Regions from separate parts of the Clostridium sp. MB05 genome, predicted to be linked through region 1. Evidence: predicted binding sites of a transcription regulator. Region 1 holds the regulator's gene; the other holds the start of a gene.
The links. The regulator HrcA, encoded in region 1, represses chaperone genes, less so after heat shock. The targets are predictions, from matches to a motif close to TGTTAGCACTCNNNNNNNNNGAGTGCTAACA.

Region 1 (4,451 bases):
TCTTTCAATAAGTGGTGTAGCAACTCCACCTAAAGTTTCAATTCCTAATGTTAATGGAGTAACATCTAATAATAATACATCCTTAACTTCTCCTGTTAATACACCTGCTTGAATAGCTGCACCAACAGCAACACATTCATCTGGATTTACTCCCTTTGATGGTTCTTTTCCAGTAAAGTTCTTAACTGCTTCTACAACAGCTGGAATTCTTGTAGATCCACCAACTAATATTATTTTATTTATATCGCTTAATGAAAGATTTGCATCTGATAATGCTTTCTTCATTGGCTCTATTGATCTTTGAACTAAGTCATGAGTTAACTCATTAAATTTAGCTCTAGTTAAATTCATATCAATATGCTTTGGACCTGTTGCATCAGCTGTTATAAATGGTAAGTTAATGTTAGTTTGCATTGATGATGATAATTCAATCTTAGCCTTTTCAGCAGCTTCTTTTAATCTTTGAAGTGCCATCTTATCACTTCTTAAATCTATTCCATTTTCAGCCTTAAATGTATCTGCTATGTGATCCATAATTCTTTGGTCGAAGTCATCTCCACCTAGCTTAGTATCTCCGTTTGTTGATAAAACCTCAAATACTCCATCTCCTAATTCTAGGATAGATACGTCAAATGTACCACCACCTAAATCATAAACAAATATCTTTTGGTTAGTATCCATTTTATCTAAACCATATGCTAAAGCTGCAGCTGTAGGTTCATTTATTATTCTTAAAACTTCTAAACCTGCTATTTTGCCAGCATCTTTAGTTGCTTGTCTTTCAGAATCATTAAAGTATGCAGGAACTGTTATAACAGCTTGAGTTACTGACTCTCCTAAATAAGCTTCTGCATCAGCTTTAATTTTTTGAAGTACCATTGCTGATATTTCTTGTGGTGAGTGATCTTTTCCATCTATATTAACTTTATAGTTTGTTCCCATATGTCTCTTAATTGATATTATTGTCTTATCAGGATTTGTAATTGCCTGTCTTTTAGCTACTTGACCTACTAATCTTTCTCCATTAGCTTGGAATGACACTACTGAAGGTGTAGTTCTTGCTCCTTCTGAGTTGCTTATTACTACTGGTTCTCCACCTTCCATAACAGCTACACATGAGTTTGTTGTTCCTAAATCAATTCCTATTATTTTTCCCATAATTTATTTCCTCCTAAAAACTATATCTTTCAATTTATAGATTTTGTTTATATCAATATTAATTAGCTACCTTTACTACTGTGTATCTAATTACTTTGTCGCCTCTTTTATATCCCTTTTGGAATACTTCAGCTATAGAATTCTTTTCAAAATTTTCATCTTCTATATGCATAACAGCTTGATGAAGATTTGGATCAAACTCTCCAGTTGAATCTATTTCTTCAACACCTAATTTTTCAAAAGAGTTCTTAAATCCCTTTATAGTCATTTCAATACCCTTTTTTAAATCATCTACGTTTCCATCTACTGCTATAGCTCTCTCTAAATTATCTAATACTGGTATCATTTCTTTTAATACATCTGTACAAGCATCTGTATAAATACCTTCTTTTTCTTTAGTTGTTCTTTTTCTATAGTTTTCATATTCAGCTGATATCCTAAGCAATCTTTCTTTTAAAGCATCTAGTTCGTTACTTAGTTTTTTATTTTCGTCTTTTAATTTTCTCATAATATCTAGCTCATTTTCCTTATCATTTTTTTCTTCTAAGATTTCTTCAACTATATCATCTGAAGATTCATCTGTCTCTGCTTCAACAGTAGAATTTATATCTTCATTTTTTTCTGTTTCAATTGCTTCATCTTTTAAATCTTCTCTCACTTCTCTGTTATCTTCCACAACAACACCTCATCTCTTTTATTCTATAATTTGATTTCTTAGGCTTTTATTTAACTCTTTCATAACTTGCCCCATAATGGCAATAACCTTTGAATAATTTATTCTTTTGGGTCCAATTAGTCCTATTTTCCCTATCGGTCTGCCATCTAAAGAGTATTCAGCAGATATTATAGAGCAATCTTTAGCTTCTGGAAAATAATTTTCCTCTCCTATTCTAATGGTAATATCATTACCTGGCTCTATCAAATCTATTAAACTATCCTTATCATTTATAAGAGAAAGGATTTCTTTTGCTTTCTCAATATTGTTGTATTCTGGATAGTTAAATATATTTGTTGTACCTTCAACAAATACTTCTGTATTATTCGCCTCTTTCAAGGTTTCATATAAAGCTGGCAGTATCCCATTAAAAACTTCATCAAAACCCTTCAGTTCCATTCTAAGATTGTTTATTACTTCTAAGTTAATTTCTTCAATTGTTAAATTTCTTAGCCTTAAATTTAAGACTTCATTTATCATTTGAATAGTTTCAGGCCTTGGCATATTATTTACCCTTATTCTGTGATTCTTAATAACTCCACTGTCTGCTACTATAACTGAAACCAAATTATGACTGTCAATAGTAAGTAATTGAATAGATTTTATATAACTACTTCTTACAGATGGAGTTTGCACTACTGTAGTTAAATTAGTAAGCTCTGATAACAATGAGCAAGCTTTCTTAACTATCTTATCAACCTCATACATTGCTGAATTTATAATGTACTCCTTAATTTTTAGTTCCTCTTCACGAGTTAACCTTCCAGTTTCCATTAGCTTATCTACATATAGTCTATACCCCTTATTTGAAGGTATTCTACCTGCAGATGTATGTGGTTGTTCTAGATACCCCATATCTTCTAGATCAGCCATTTCATTTCTTATTGTAGCTGACCCAACTCCTAAATCATATTTCTTAGCTATTGTTCTTGAACCAACAGGTTCACCTGTCATGATATAGTCATTAATGATAGCCTGAAGTATTTTTATTTTTCTTTCATCAATAGCCATAACATCACCTCTATCTGTTAGCACTCATTATTACTGAGTGCTAATGACTACAATATCAATATATTCCTTATTAGCTTTTTTGTCAATTTCATAAAAGTATAAATTAAATAATATAATTTCAACATATTAAATTATTATTATTTTTCTTAATTTTTCTATTACATTCTTAATTTTTCTATATAAATCATTTTATAATATAAAATCACTCATAACACCATTTGATAACTCCACTCCCTTTTCAGTGAGCCTTAATTTATTATTCTCTAATGTAATTAGTCCTTTATTTATATTTTTATCTATAACATCTTTATATATACTGTTAATATCTATTTCAAATTTTTCTTTGAATTTAATTATATTTATTCCCTCAATCATTCTTAGTCCCATAAACATATATTCTTCCATATCATCCTTTTGTGAGTTTTGAAACTCTTCCTCAACAATAGATTCTCCTTTATTAATCTTTTCTATATAAGATTTTACATCTTCTATATTCTTTATCCTTTTTCCATTTATAAACGAACTTGATGCTGAACCAAGTCCTAAATATTCTTCACATTTCCAATAAACCTTGTTATGAAGACATTCATATCCCCTTCTAGAGTAATTTGATATTTCATATTGATTATATTCATACTCTTTTAATATTTCCTTAGTAATTGAATACATACTTCTTTCTTCTTCTTCTGATGGAAGTATTAATTTATTCCTTTCCCAAAGTTTATAAAACGGTGTACCTTCTTCTACAATTAAGCTATATGCAGATATATGCTCTGGTTGTAATTTTGCTATAGTTTCTAATGATTCTATCCATTCATCTACACTTTGGTTTGGTAATCCAAACATCAAGTCTACATTTATATTCTTAAATCCAACTTTTCTAACTAAGTTGAAATTTTCTTCAAACTGCTTAAAGCTATGTATTCTTCCTATATTTTTTAATAAGGAATTTTGAATAGCTTGTAACCCCATACTTATTCTATTTACTCCGCCATTTATCATAGTTTTTAATTTTTCTTCATCTAAGGTACCTGGATTACACTCCATTGTAAACTCTATATCTTTATTTAATTTAAGGTTACTTATTGTTTTTAGTAAATTATCTATTTGATGCGTTTCTAAATATGATGGAGTTCCTCCACCTATAAATATACTTTTTATTTTATAATCTGTTACTTTTTCATTTATTTCTTTGCACAATGCTTCTACATAATCCTCCTTAAGATAATCTATTGAAGCATATGATGGAAAATCACAGTAAAAACATTTTTGCTTGCAAAAAGGTATATGTATATAAAGGGCTATTTCCTTTAAATTTTTCATTTTATTATCACTCTTTCTATAAGTAAATTTCTCTTTATTGCTATTATACATAACTAAACAAAAATTTAAAGCTAAAAATAGAAGAATAGATTAAACATGTTAATCTATTCTCCTATTTCCTATAATTCCACTAAATCTATATTGATTACATTATGAAATATTATATCTTTTTGAACTCTCTCTATTCTTGTATTTATTATATTGTTTTCAAAATTCAATTGAATTTTTGATTTTAAACCATTTC
Region 2 (4,451 bases), 1.3 Mb from region 1:
TTTATTTATATAGGAGGATTTTGGTATGTTTCAATTTGAAACTCAGTTAAAAAAGCTTAAGCATGAGGTTTTGACAGAAGTAGCTAAGTTGGCTAAGGAAGGTAATCTAACAACAGAATCAATAGAAAAAATTCCTTATGAGATTATAAAAGGGGAAACAGCTATGTATAGATGCTGTGTATATAAGGAAAGAGCTATTGTTTTAGAGAGAGCAAAATTAGCAGCAGGCTATTTAGCTAATGGAGATAATATAGATGATGAATTTGTTGATATTAAAGAGGACGATCAAATAATATACGTTATTGAAGCTGCCTGTGATAGATGCCCTATAAATAAATATAGTGTTACAGATTCTTGTAGAAACTGTTTAGCTCACAAATGTAATGAAGCTTGTAATTTTAATGCGATAACTTACGTAGCTGGAAGAGCATATATAAATCAAGAAATTTGCAAGGAATGTGGAATGTGTAAAAAAGCATGCCCTTATAATGCTATTGCAGAAGTTATGAGACCATGTAAAAGAGTATGTCCTACGGGTGCTTTAGATATAGATCCAGATGATAGAAGAGCTATGATAAAAGAAGAAACATGTGTTAATTGTGGAAGCTGCATGAGTGCATGCCCCTTTGGTGCTATTTCAGATAAGAGTTTGATAGTTCCAATATCAAAGAGACTAGCAAGAGGTAGAAAGATGTATGCTGTAGTTGCTCCAGCTATAACAGGACAATTTGGGGCGAAAATATCATATGGACAAATTAAAAATGCAATTAAAAAGCTAGGATTTGTAGATATGATAGAAGCAGCTTGTGGAGCAGATGCAGTAACTGTACATGAAAGTAGTGAATTTGTAGAACGATTAGAAGAAGGTCAAAATTACATGACTAATTCATGTTGCCCAGGGTTTTTAAGCTATGTTGAAAAGATGTTCTCATCAGAAGTTGAAAAGATATCGGGAACCGTGTCACCAATGATTGCAACAGCAAGGTTTATAAAACATAATGATCCAGATGCAAAGGTCGTATTTATAGGACCATGTACTGCTAAAAAAAGTGAAGCAGTTAGAGAGTCGGTAAAGGATGCTGTTGACTATGTTATAACCTTTGAAGAACTTTTAGCTTTATTTAGTGCCTTTGACATAGAAGTTGAAAAGTGTGAAGATACTATAGTTGATGATGCATCAATATATGGAAGAGGATTTGGAGCTCATGGTGGGTTAACAGCTGCTATAGAAAATTATATAAGAAGTCAAGGATTAGAAGTTAACTTTAATCCTGTTAAAGTATCTGGTGGAATAGAAATAAAGAAAACTATGACTATGGCTAAAATAGGAAAACTGCAAGGAAACTTTATTGAAGGTATGATGTGCGAAGGAGGATGTATAAATGGTGCAGGAGCACTAGTTACTCCTTTTAAATCCAAAGGTATTTTTAATAAAATAAATGCACAAGCAACTAAAAAGTCAGTTATAGATAATGATAATCTTGATGAGTATAAGAATATAGACTTAGAAAGATAAATTAAATATAAAAATATAAATTAGTTAATATATACGAGGTTTTTATATGATAATAACATTTTACGTTATATGATATAAACCTCGTTATATTATATTTTAAAATATTATGTACTTATAAGATATATTACGAGAGTGGTAGCTATATTCTAACTAGTAAAGCTAAAATTCACAGATTTTAATATTGAGCATAAGATAGCATTAGTGTTTTTATTAGTAGTTTTTCTTAATACATTTTCAATATAAGTGTAATGATTGTAGCTCAAATTTATTGGATGTTTTTGGAGTATTATGTAAAAGAAACAAATTCAAATATAATCATTATTAAATAATATATGGACATATATGAAATTAAAAGAAAATAAGTAAAAGAGTGAGGAAATATAAAATAATTAATGGAAAGTGGTAATATTTATTATATACAGGGTAATAATATATGAAGTAGCGTTTGAAAAAATCAAAGCAAAATATTATTATAAAGTTATTAGCACTTGAATATGATGAGTGCTAATAAAGAGAATTATTATTAGAGGTATAAATAGGAGGGATTTTTTTATGAACATTAAACCACTAGCAGATAGAGTAGTAATAAAGAAGTTAGAAGCAGAAGAAACAACTAAGAGTGGAATAGTTTTAACAGGAACTGCAAAAGAAAGACCACAAGAAGCAGAAGTTGTAGCAGTCGGACCAGGAGCTATAGTAGATGGAAATAGAATAGCTATGGAAGTAAGAGTTGGAGATAAAGTACTTTATTCAAAATATGCAGGTACAGAAGTTAAAGTTGATGGAGAAGAATATACTATTTTAAAACAAGATGATATCTTGGCAATAGTTGAATAAGGGAGGAATTAATTATGGCAAAAATGATTAAGTTTAGTGAAGATGCAAGAAGATCAATGCAAATTGGTGTTGATACACTAGCAGATACAGTTAAGGTAACTTTAGGACCAAAGGGAAGAAACGTAGTTTTAGATAAAAAATTTGGATCACCACTTATTACTAACGATGGAGTTTCTATAGCAAGAGAAATAGAGCTTGAAGATCCATATGAAAACATGGGAGCTCAATTAGTTAAGGAAGTAGCAACTAAAACTAATGATGTTGCAGGGGATGGTACTACAACAGCAACTCTTTTAGCACAAGCTATAATAAGAGAAGGTTTAAAAAATGTAACAGCAGGAGCAAATCCAATACTAATTAGAAATGGTATAAGAATGGCAGTAGATAAAGCTGTTGAAGAAATAAAAAACATTTCAAAGCCAGTTAATGGAAAAGAAGATATAGCTAGAGTCGCAGCAATATCAGCAGATGATGAAGAAGTAGGTAAATTAATTTCTGATGCTATGGAAAAAGTAGGAAATGAAGGCGTTATAACTGTTGAAGAATCAAAGTCAATGGGAACAGAATTAGATGTAGTTGAAGGTATGCAATTTGATAGAGGATATGTATCAGCATACATGGTAACAGATACTGAAAAAATGGAAGCCGTTTTAGATAACCCATTAATTCTTATAGCGGATAAAAAGATTTCAAACATTCAAGAGTTACTTCCAATCTTAGAACAAATAGTTCAATCAGGAAGAAAACTACTTATTATAGCTGAAGATGTTGAAGGCGATGCAATGACTACATTAGTAGTTAATAGATTAAGAGGAACCTTCACATGTGTAGCTGTAAAAGCACCAGGTTTTGGAGATAGAAGAAAAGAGATGCTTCAAGATATAGCTATATTAACAGGTGGAACAGTTATATCAGAAGAACTTGGTATAGACATAAAAGAAGTAACTGTTGATATGCTTGGACAATGCGAAAGTATTAAGGTTACAAAGGAAAATACTACAATAGTTAATGGAAAAGGAAGTAGCGAAGCTATTAAAGAAAGAGTAGCGCAAATAAAAGCTCAGGTTGAAGAAACAACTTCAGAATTTGATAAAGAAAAATTAACTGAAAGATTAGCAAAGCTTGCAGGTGGAGTTGCAGTAATTAAGGTTGGAGCAGCAACAGAAACAGAGTTAAAAGAAAAGAAATTAAGAATTGAAGATGCTTTAGCAGCAACAAAGGCAGCTGTTGAAGAAGGTATAGTACCAGGTGGTGGAGCTGCTTATGTAAATATAATAAATAAAGTGGCAGAGATAACTTCAGATGTATCAGATACACAAGTTGGTATAAATATAATAGTAAGATCTTTAGAAGAACCAATGAGACAAATAGCAGCTAATGCAGGAGTTGAAGGTTCAGTTATTATAGAAAATGTTAAAAATAAAGAAGTTGGAATGGGCTATGATGCATTACAAGGAAATTACACTAATATGATTAAAGCTGGTATAGTAGATCCAACTAAGGTTACAAGATCAGCTCTTCAAAATGCAGCATCAGTAGCATCAACATTCTTAACTACAGAAGCTGCAGTAGTTGACATTCCTCAAAAAGAAACTCCAATGCCAGGAGCACCAGGAATGGGAATGGACGGAATGTATTAAAATTCTAATCTATAGAGAACTTAGATTTCTAAGTTCTCTATTTTTTATAATCTCCTTTCTTCAGTTTTCAAGTGGACATATGTAAGTTTGCCTTGAATTGAAGAGAAGCGGCGGAATAAGTAAACTTATATATATCCACTTTTTTATTGATTTTAAGTGTATTATAATATTATAATCTATACAGTAGGAATTAATTATATGAATTAAAAAAATCTTAAAGTAAATAATATTATAATAGTTTTTAAAATCATACTTGGAGGTACTGATATGAATAATAATTATAATACGAGGAAAAAGAAGAAAAAATATGGTTTTACTATAATTGAAATAATAACAGTACTAGTTGTAATAGGAATATTAGCGGGTATATTAGTACCTAATTTTAATAAATATATAGTTGACTCTAAAAAGGTGGAAGTAAAATCAATTATAAGAGAGTTTGTTATGGCAGTAGAAAC

Region 2: groES (co-chaperone GroES) is a predicted target of HrcA. The motif match lies at 1,996-2,026, and genes of this name have one in related genera.

The regions. Positions count from the first base shown of each region.
Region 1 covers NZ_CP174370.1:3,471,405-3,475,855, forward strand. Annotated here, with positions in the region: gene dnaK (molecular chaperone DnaK) at 1-1,158, opposite strand, end outside; gene grpE (nucleotide exchange factor GrpE) at 1,217-1,834, opposite strand; gene hrcA (heat-inducible transcriptional repressor HrcA) at 1,853-2,884, opposite strand; gene hemW (radical SAM family heme chaperone HemW) at 3,074-4,207, opposite strand; gene ACH36K_RS16320 (hypothetical protein) at 4,327-4,451, opposite strand, start outside.
Region 2 covers NZ_CP174370.1:808,253-812,703, forward strand. Annotated here, with positions in the region: gene ACH36K_RS04025 (4Fe-4S dicluster domain-containing protein) at 26-1,516, shown strand; gene groES (co-chaperone GroES) at 2,069-2,353, shown strand; gene groL (chaperonin GroEL) at 2,368-3,993, shown strand; gene ACH36K_RS04040 (type IV pilin protein) at 4,261-4,451, shown strand, end outside.